DNA from 3 places in the Klebsiella sp. SYXHC3 genome. Region 2 is predicted to be linked to each of the others. Evidence: predicted binding sites of a transcription regulator. Region 2 holds the regulator's gene; each other region holds the start of a gene.

Region 1 (3,261 bases), on a different contig from region 2:
GCAGATGCGACAGCCAGCCTTTCACCATATTGGTATTACCCAGCCAGCGCCCCTGTAAATAGCTCAGCCAGCAGCCGAGGCTGGCGGCAGCGGTTAGGATGGCGAGAGTGGGGACAAAATCCATGACGCCTTTAGCGATTAGCGCGCCAGCGAGCAGCAACAGGCTATCGCCCGGTAAAAACGAAGCCGGCAGCAGCCCGTTTTCCAGAAACAGGGTCGCGAACATGACCAGATATACAAAACCCACAACGTGAGGGTTTGCCAATGCGGCAAAATCATGTTGCCACAGCGCGGCGACAATCTCTTGAATGACAACCATGGACTTTCCTAAGTGGTACCGTTTTTCGACTAGTGTACTCCTGAAGCGGCCCGAGCACCTTGATCTCGGGCGCAACAAAAGCGGCCGCTTTTCTGAAAGCGTCCGCTTTTGTTGCCACTTCCTGTCACTTTACACGATACGCGCGAAGCCTGCCGCTAAATCCGCCAGCAGATCGTCAACATTTTCTAAACCTATGTGCAGTCGAATAAGGGTACCGCTGAAATCCACTTCCGCCTCGGGGCGGATGGCCGCGATATGTTCCGGCTGGTTGGCGAGGATCAGCGATTCGAACCCGCCCCAAGAGTAGGCCATGCTGAACAGACTGAAGTTGTCCAGATAGGCTGCCAGCTCGGCGTCGGTGAGGCGCTTATTGAGAACAAAAGAGAACAGTCCGCTGCTGCCGCTGAAGTCGCGCTTCCAGAATTCATGGCCCTTGCTGCCCGGCAGCGCCGGATGATTGACTCGCGCCACCTGCGGGTGCTGCGCCAGCCATTCGGCGACGCGCAGACTGCTTTCGTGATGTTGGCGCAGGCGGACGCCAAGCGTGCGTAAACCGCGGCTGGTCATATAGGCGGTGTCGGCATCGACCATCTGGCCCATTAGATAGGCGTTTTCACACAGTTGCTCCCAACAGCGGGCGTTGGCCACCGCAGTGCCGATCATTCCGTCGGAGTGGCCAATTAAATATTTCGTTGCCGCCTGGATAGAAATATCGATACCAAAATCGAGCGCTTTAAACAGCACCCCTGCCGCCCAGGTGTTATCGATCATGATAATAGCTTCCGGCGCGACGCGACGCACGGCGGCGACGATGGCCGGCACATCATGCACTTCCATGGTGATCGAGCCGGGGGATTCGAGGAACACCACTTTGGTATTGGGTTGAATCAGGTTGGCGATATCCGCGCCGATGAGCGGATCGAACCAGCCGGTCGTCACCCCGAGCTTCGCAAGGATCTTAGTGCAGAAGTCCTGGCTGGGTTCATAGGCGGTGTTGGTCATTAACACGTGGTTGCCCTGTTCGACGAAGGCCAGAATCGTGTTGGCGACCGCGGCCGCGCCGCAGGGGAAGAGGGCGCAGCCGGCGCCGCTTTCCAGTTCGCACATGGCTTCCTGCAGCGAAAAGTGGGTCAGCGTGCCGCGGCGGCCATAAAACAGCTCGCCTTTGGCGCGGTTACGGGTGGCGTGTTTTTTAGCCTCGACGGTATCGAACACCAGCGATGAGGCGCGCTGGATGACGCTATTCACCGAACCCTGAGTATATTTTTTGCGGCGCCCGGCGTTGACCAGCGCGGTATCAAGATGTTTATCAGCCATGTTCTGCAAACCTGTTTTTATACGTCTGGACGTCTAAACTACCATGAATCCCGGTTTGTGTACCGGGTCGTAAACGATACAGGCAAAAATTTTCCCGAAACCGGCGTCAGCCGCTTTTTTACTGCGTAAGCGCAAAGAAAATAAACGTGATTTGCTGCACAGTGTAAATACTAATGAGAACCACTATCAATTCGATGCCGTTTTGATATTATTATGCTCAGTTTTTGTGATTGATGTCCTGGAGAAACAGTGTGGGTAATAATTTGATGCAGGCGGATCTCTCCGTTTGGGGTATGTATCATCACGCCGATATTGTCGTTAAGGTTGTGATGATTGGCTTGATTCTGGCTTCGGTAGTCACCTGGGCTATCTTCTTCGGCAAGGGCGCCGAAATGTTGTCCAGCAAGCGTCGCCTCAAGCGTGAGCAGCAGCAGCTCAGCGAAGCGCGTTCTCTCGATCAGGCTAACACTATCGCGAATGGATTCCATGCTAAAAGCCTGACCACTCAGCTGATTAACGAAGCCAATAATGAGCTGGAACTGTCGGCAGGCGTGGATGATAACGAAGGTATTAAAGAACGTACCGGTTTCCGCCTTGAGCGTCGTGTGGCGCAGGTTGGCCGCTATATGGGCCGCGGTAACGGTTATCTGGCGACTATCGGCGCTATTTCCCCGTTCGTCGGCCTGTTCGGTACCGTCTGGGGCATCATGAACAGCTTTATCGGTATCGCGCAAACGCAGACGACTAACCTCGCGGTTGTCGCGCCGGGTATCGCGGAAGCGCTGCTGGCAACGGCGATTGGCCTGTTTGCCGCGATTCCGGCGGTGGTTATCTATAACGTCTTCGCCCGCATGATTGCCAGTTACAAAGCGTCTCTTGGCGACGTGGCCGCGCAGATTATGCTGCTGCAAAGCCGCGATCTCGACCTGAACGCCAGTGGTTCTCAGCCGCTGCGTCCGGCGCAGAAATTACGGGTAGGTTGATCCGCTATGGCGATGCATTTTAACGAAAACCTCGATGATAACGGCGAAATGCACGACATTAACGTGACGCCATTTATCGACGTCATGTTGGTGCTGTTGATTATCTTCATGGTGGCGGCGCCGCTGGCTACCGTGGACGTCAAAGTCAATCTGCCTGCTTCATCCAGCCAGCCGCAGCCGCGTCCGGAAAAACCGATTTATCTGTCGGTGAAAGCCGACAAATCGATGTTCCTCGGCAACGATCCGGTGACTGAAGAGAGCGTGATTGCCTCGCTGGATGCGCTGACTCAGGGCAAGAAAGACACCACCGTCTTCTTCCGCGCCGACAAAACCGTCGACTACGAGACGATGATGAAAGTGATGGATACGCTGCATCAGGCCGGTTACCTGAAAATTGGTCTGGTGGGCGAAGAGACCGTCAAAGCGAAGTAATTTTCCCCAGGATATCTCCCGAAAGGCCAACACTGCGTTGGCCTTTTTTATTTCCCCGGCGCCTGCGCATCGTTTTGATATGAGCCAGCTGCGATATAATGGCGGCCATTTTTACAAACTGACAGGACCTTATGGAACGCTTTCTGGAAAACGCTATTTATGCTTCGCGCTGGCTGCTGGCGCCGGTTTATTTCGGCCTCTCGCTGGGCC
Region 2 (3,261 bases):
CGACGCGCTTAATGAGCTGGCGGAAGCCCGCAACATGAGCCGCAGCGATCTTATCGAAGAGATGCTGATGCACCAACTGGCCTGCCTGCGTAACCAGGGCGAAGTCTGAAAAACGCAAAAAAATCGCTTTCATGTAGCAGAGTGTGCACCAGGACGTTATTGCTGTTTCCGCGCCCTTCCCTGTTCTGCTATGATTGCCGTTAACTGTAGGCATAATGCCACTACCACATCATTAAGTTTCAAGAGGTTATTTTACTCATGGCAATCATCGGCATCTTTTTTGGCAGCGACACCGGCAACACCGAAAATATTGCAAAAATGATCCAAAAGCAGCTCGGTAAAGACGTTGCTGAAGTTCACGACATTGCCAAGAGCAGCAAAGAAGATCTGGAAAGCCACGATATTCTGCTGCTCGGCATCCCAACCTGGTACTACGGCGAAGCGCAGTGCGACTGGGACGACTTCTTCCCGACGCTGGAAGAGATCGACTTCAACGGTAAGCTGGTAGCCGTCTTTGGCTGCGGCGACCAGGAAGATTACGCAGAATACTTCTGCGATGCGCTGGGCACCATTCGTGACATCATTGAACCGCGCGGCGCAACCATCGTTGGCCACTGGCCGACCGCGGGCTACCACTTCGAAGCGTCTAAAGGCCTGGCGGACGACGATCACTTCGTCGGTCTGGCGATTGATGAAGACCGTCAGCCGGAACTGACCAACGAGCGCGTTGAGAAGTGGGTGAAGCAGATTTCCGAAGAGCTGCATCTGGAAGAAATCAAAAACGCCTAAGAATCAAACAGCGCAGCTATTAAGCTGCGCTGAATTAATAGATAAAAGCAATCAAACTAATAGCTACAAGTTTTTAACTTTTCATCACATATCTGTACAATGTCCTCTGATTCCACGAGGTCACGTGACACAGTTTGTAGCTGGTAATTCGTTTTTGACAGCTTACAAGGCGCGATGGTTGCAGTTTTCATTTCAGAGTAGCAGCTCTATAATGAGACGCATTACATCGGGTGATTCTCTGTATTGCTTCCCTTTAAAGGAAGCCGATCTTTAGCAACAGGACAGATTCCGCATGACTGACAACAATATCGCATTAAAGAAGGCTGGCCTGAAAGTCACACTTCCCCGACTGAAAATTCTGGAAGTGTTGCAGGAACCGGATAACCATCACGTCAGTGCGGAAGATTTATACAAACGCCTGATCGATATGGGTGAAGAGATTGGTCTGGCTACCGTTTACCGCGTGCTGAACCAGTTCGACGATGCAGGCATCGTGACTCGCCACAACTTCGAAGGCGGTAAATCCGTATTCGAGCTGACTCAGCAACACCACCACGATCACCTGATTTGCCTCGATTGCGGCAAAGTGATCGAGTTCAGCGATGATTCTATCGAATCCCGCCAACGTGAAATTGCTGCGCAACACGGCATCCGCTTAACCAACCACAGCCTGTACCTCTACGGCCACTGTGCGGAAGGCGACTGCCGCGAAGATGAACATGCCCACGATGCGGTGAATAAATAATTTCCCGTCTCGTATGTAATGAAAAGCCAACCTGAAGGTTGGCTTTTTTTATGGGCGAAATCCGCCTGAATGCGTATTCTGTCAGAGCCTAACGCCTTGTACGGAGAGTCACTATGGAGCTGCGCCAGCTACGCTATTTTGTCCGCATCGTGGAAACAGGCAGTATGGGCCGCGCCGCGCTCGATCTGAATATTGGCGTTTCTGCGCTCAGCCAGCAAATGGCGCGTCTGGAAAATGAACTCGCTATCCGCCTGCTGCAACGGACTTCGCGCGGCGTAATGCCCACCAGCGCCGGCCTCGCCTTTTACTCGCAGGCGCAACTGGCGCTGCGCCATGCTGACGATGCCATTCTCGCCGCGCGTGAAGCACGCCTTTCCGGTCACGTCAGCGTCGGTATGGCGCCGAGCACCGCTTCTGTGCTGGGCGTACCTTTTATCAACGCCATGCGCGAAAGCTACGCCGACGTCCGCCTGCACCTGGTGGAAAGCCTCTCCGGCAATCTGGAACGGATGATCAACACCCGCCAGCTCGATTTAGCCATCGTTTTCCAGAAAGAGAAGATCCTGCGCTGGAGCGCCCGACCCATTCTTGAGGAACGTCTGTTCCTGATTGGCGCCCATGACGTGCTGGCGCCGCTGCCCGGCGATAGCATCTCTCCGGACCAGCTTGCCGCCATCCCGCTGATTATGCCAAGCCAGGGACATGGCCTGCGCGGCAGGCTGGACGCTATTTGCCAGGAGCACGCCATCAACGTTGACGTGGTGGCTGAAATCGATGGCCTGGCCCTGCTGATGCGCGCCGTCCGTGACGGGCTCGGCGCCACGCTGCAGCCGGGCGCGGCGATTTCTCATCTCGACAGCGAGGCGCTAAGAGTGATCGGCGTCGATAATCCGGTACTAAGCCGACCTAATTTTCTGGTCAGTCTCTCAGATGACGAACTCACCCCGGCAGGCCTTGCCGCGCGCGTGATACTGACCAAAGTCATGCGTCAGCTTGTAGAAACTGGCTGCTGGCCGGGCGCCAGCCTTTACACTTCCTAAACCCCTCTTTAGCTTTACGCCATAGCGCCTGTCGCTCCTGCGCCTTACATTTCCATTACAAATTTAACAATTAGTCAAAGCGTAATGGAGCCGATAATGGTGGATGTACTGGTGATTGGCGGCGGCAACGCCGCGTTATGCGCCGCCTTAACCGCCCGGGAAGCAGGCGCATCCGTACTGCTGCTGGAAGCCGCGCCGCGGGAATGGCGGGGCGGTAACTCTCAGCACACGCGTAACCTGCGTTGTATGCACGATGCGCCGCAGGATGTCTTAGTAGACAGCTACCCGGAAGAAGAATACTGGCAGGATCTGCTGCGCGTCACCGGGGGCAACACCAACGAAGCGCTGGCTCGCCTGGTGATCCGCACTTCGTCGCAATGTCGGGACTGGATGCGCCGTCATGGCGTTAACTTTCAACCGCCCTTATCCGGCGCCCTGCATGTCGCCCGCACCAACGCCTTTTTTATGGGCGGCGGTAAAGCCCTGGTCAATGCCTATTACCGCAGCGCCGAGCAGATGGGCGTGCAGATCCGCTATAACACGCCGGTGCAGGCGCTTGAATTACGTGATGGCGAATTCGTCGCCGCGCTGGCAGGCGCCGAGCGGATCGCCGCGAAAACCTGCGTGCTCGCCGCCGGCGGTTTTGAATCTAACCGCGAGTGGCTGCGCGAAGCCTGGGGGCAAAAT
Region 3 (3,261 bases), on a different contig from region 2:
GACGATAACTCACTATTTGCGCCAGCTGCGGATCTGCCATGCGCAGTATTTACTGCAGCATACCGAGCGGCTAATCGGCGAGATCGCCATGCAGTGCGGGTTTGAGGACAGTAACTATTTTTCGGTGGTGTTTAATCGGGAAATTGGCATGACGCCGGGACAGTGGCGGCAGCGCAGTCGCGCCGCCGCGTAAGGGGAAATCAGTTAGCCATTCCCAGGCCGACGATATTCGCGGCGATGATAATCACCACGCAGCCGAGGCTGAGCACGCTGACCGGGCGGCGTCCGGCGTTGTTCCACTCTTTCAGCACCAGCCCAACCAGCCCGCCACACAGTACGTAGAAGCTCATATGCAGCATCCAGCTCATGTAGTCATACTGCGCCGGGATACTGGCGTGGCCCCAGGCATAGAAGAAGAACTGCAGATACCACATTAGCCCGCCCAATGCGGAAAGCAGAATGTTGCTGATGATAAGCGGTTTTGCCAGTGAGAAGTCGGCTTTTAGCGACAAATCCTTCACTTTGGCGAGGCGAATAAAACAGAAGCCGAGGTTAACCAGTGCGCCGCCGCCCATGATCACCACGTAGCTTGGCAGCGCGGTATACAGCGGATCGACGCCCAGCGCCGCGGCGGCTTCATGCATTGGTTTAGCGGCGTTCATCGCAAATGACATGCCGGCGGAGAAAATACCGCACATTACCGCCAGCATCAGCCCTTTTTTCAGGTTGAACTCTTCCGCTTTGATGCCCATTTTGCGCTCTTTAAGCTGGCCGGCGCGGGTGACGATACCCACGCCAATCACCGCCACCAGCACGCCGAGCAGGGTCATTTGTCCGCCTTTGGTGTGAATCAACACATCAAAGTGGCCGTTGAGGATCGGCGTCATTAAGGTGCCGACGATAAGCGTAATGCCGATAGCGATACCGATACCCATCGACATCCCCAGATAGCGCATGGTCAGGCCATAGTTGATGTTACCGATGCCCCACATCGCGCCGAACAAAAACACCGGCAGCAGCGTGGAAGCGCTAAATGAGCGATAGTAGGCCCAGAAATCGGGCAGCAGCATGGCGCTTATCGCCCACGGCAGAATTAGCCAGGAAACAATCCCGCCGATCGACCACATGGTTTCCCACGACCAGTGTTTCACCTTCTTGAAAGGGGCATAAAAACAGGCGGCACTGGCGGCGCCGATTAAATGCCAAAAAATTCCCATCGTAATCGCATGATTCATTGCCTTTACCCTCATCTGTGTTGGGTTGGATAGACTCTCTCCGATGCGATGAGTGTAAAAATTGCGCAGTTTTTACGCCTTTGAGCTGTTGCCACCTCAGACGAAACTCTGGCAATCAGGGGCTTAATGGGTTGTTTTGGCTCACAAACCGGTGTGTATCTATTTTGGGTATAACCTTAGTAAAACTACGGCATTGATAATCATTTTCAATATCATTTAATTAACTATAATGAACCGACTGCTTACGCGGCGTTAACACCCTCTGCCGCCCGATAATAATGGAGATGATTATGAGTTATACACTGCCATCCCTGCCGTACGCTTACGATGCTCTGGAACCGCATTTCGACAAGCAGACGATGGAGATCCATCATACTAAGCATCACCAGACCTACGTTAACAACGCTAACGCAGCGCTGGAAAGCCTGCCGGAATTCGCTAACCTGTCCGCGGAAGAGCTGATCACTAAGCTTGATCAACTGCCGGCTGACAAAAAAACCGTACTGCGTAACAACGCGGGCGGCCACGCTAACCACAGCCTGTTCTGGAAAGGCCTGAAAACCGGCACCACCCTGCAGGGCGACCTGAAAGCCGCTATCGAGCGTGATTTCGGTTCTGTGGACAACTTCAAAGCTGAATTCGAAAAAGCGGCAGCTACCCGCTTTGGTTCCGGCTGGGCGTGGCTGGTGCTGAAAGGCGACAAACTGGCCGTCGTTTCTACCGCTAACCAGGACTCCCCGCTGATGGGCGAAGCCATTTCCGGCGCTTCAGGCTTCCCGATTATCGGCCTGGATGTGTGGGAACACGCTTACTACCTGAAATTCCAGAACCGCCGTCCGGACTACATCAAAGCCTTCTGGGACGTGGTGAACTGGGACGAAGCAGCAGCGCGTTTTGCCGCCAAAAAATAAGGTTGCATTGTGCTAAGAGAGAAGCGAGTCTGATGACTCGCTTTTTTTATATCCGTAGCAAGGAGAGCAGCAATGCATTATCCGGTGAATGTCTTTGTCGGCAAAATCAGGGACTACGACGGTAGCCGCCCCAGCGCAATTGGCAAAATCCAGGTCGATGGCGAATTACAGCTCGGCGATCTCGGGCTGGAAGGGGACGAGCAGGCGGAAAAGAAAATTCACGGCGGGCCGGATCGCGCGCTGTGCCACTATCCCCGCGAGCATTACCTCGACTGGATCCGCGAATTCCCGCAGCAGGCCGATCTGTTCTGCGCCCCCGCATTCGGCGAAAACCTTTCTACCGAAGGGCTAACGGAAAAAAACGTCTATATCGGCGATATCTTTCGTTGGGGCGAGGCGCTAATTCAGGTCACTCAACCGCGCTCTCCCTGCTTCAAACTGAATTACCATTTCGGTATTAGCGATATGGCGCAACTGATGCAAAACAGCGGCAAGGTTGGCTGGCTCTACCGCATTATCGCCGGCGGCCGGGTTTCCAGCGATGCGCCGCTGGAGCTGGTATCGCGTCTGAGCGACGTGAGCGTGCATGAGGCTGGTGCGATTGCCTGGCATATGCCGTTTGACGACGACCAGTATCACCGTCTGCTATCGGCGGCGGGACTGTCGGTGAGCTGGAGCAGAACCATGCAGAAACGGCGTTTAAGCGGGCAGATCGAGGATAATTCGCGCAGATTATGGGGGAAATAATTCCCCCATATTGAACGTTGCAACCAGTAGCCCGGCTCAGCGTAGCGCAAGCCGGGACAGGGTTAAGTACGCTTATACAGCGGCAGCCAGATTGTTAAACGCAGCCCACCCAGCGGGCTATCGTCGGCTTTAACCCAGCCGCGATGTTGCTGAATCGCCGTTTCGACAATCGCCAGCCCCAGACCGGTGCCGCCGGACTCGCGATCGCGAGCCTCGTCGGTACGATAGAACGGACGGAAAATCTGTTCGCGATCCTCCGGGCTGACGCCCGGGCCGTCATCATCGACGTTGACCGTGATTCCGTCTTTATCCACCGAGAAACTGACGGAAATTTTCGTGTGCGAGTAGCGCAGCGCGTTGCGCACGAT

What was found. The regulator Fur, encoded in region 2, represses iron uptake genes when iron is present. The targets are predictions, from matches to a motif close to ATAATAATGAGAACNACTATCAA.
Region 1: a site for Fur is predicted at 1,804-1,826, ahead of exbB (tol-pal system-associated acyl-CoA thioesterase). Genes of this name have one in related genera too.
Region 3: a site for Fur is predicted at 1,429-1,451, ahead of sodA (superoxide dismutase [Mn]). Genes of this name have one in related genera too.

Annotation. Positions count from the first base shown of each region.
Region 1 covers NZ_JBXUNG010000004.1:259,627-262,887, reverse strand. Annotated here, with positions in the region: gene yghB (DedA family general envelope maintenance protein YghB) at 1-319, opposite strand, end outside; gene metC (cystathionine beta-lyase) at 449-1,636, opposite strand; gene exbB (tol-pal system-associated acyl-CoA thioesterase) at 1,888-2,619, shown strand; gene exbD (TonB system transport protein ExbD) at 2,626-3,051, shown strand; gene AC2CGP_RS13125 (TIGR00645 family protein) at 3,183-3,261, shown strand, end outside.
Region 2 covers NZ_JBXUNG010000003.1:458,458-461,718, reverse strand. Annotated here, with positions in the region: gene ybfE (LexA regulated protein) at 1-109, shown strand, start outside; gene fldA (flavodoxin FldA) at 259-789, shown strand; gene fur (ferric iron uptake transcriptional regulator) at 1,082-1,534, shown strand; gene tcuR (tricarballylate utilization LysR family transcriptional regulator TcuR) at 1,648-2,574, shown strand; gene tcuA (FAD-dependent tricarballylate dehydrogenase TcuA) at 2,671-3,261, shown strand, end outside.
Region 3 covers NZ_JBXUNG010000015.1:41,191-44,451, forward strand. Annotated here, with positions in the region: gene rhaR (HTH-type transcriptional activator RhaR) at 1-193, shown strand, start outside; gene rhaT (L-rhamnose/proton symporter RhaT) at 201-1,235, opposite strand; gene sodA (superoxide dismutase [Mn]) at 1,526-2,146, shown strand; gene yiiM (6-hydroxyaminopurine reductase) at 2,219-2,893, shown strand; gene cpxA (envelope stress sensor histidine kinase CpxA) at 2,956-3,261, opposite strand, start outside.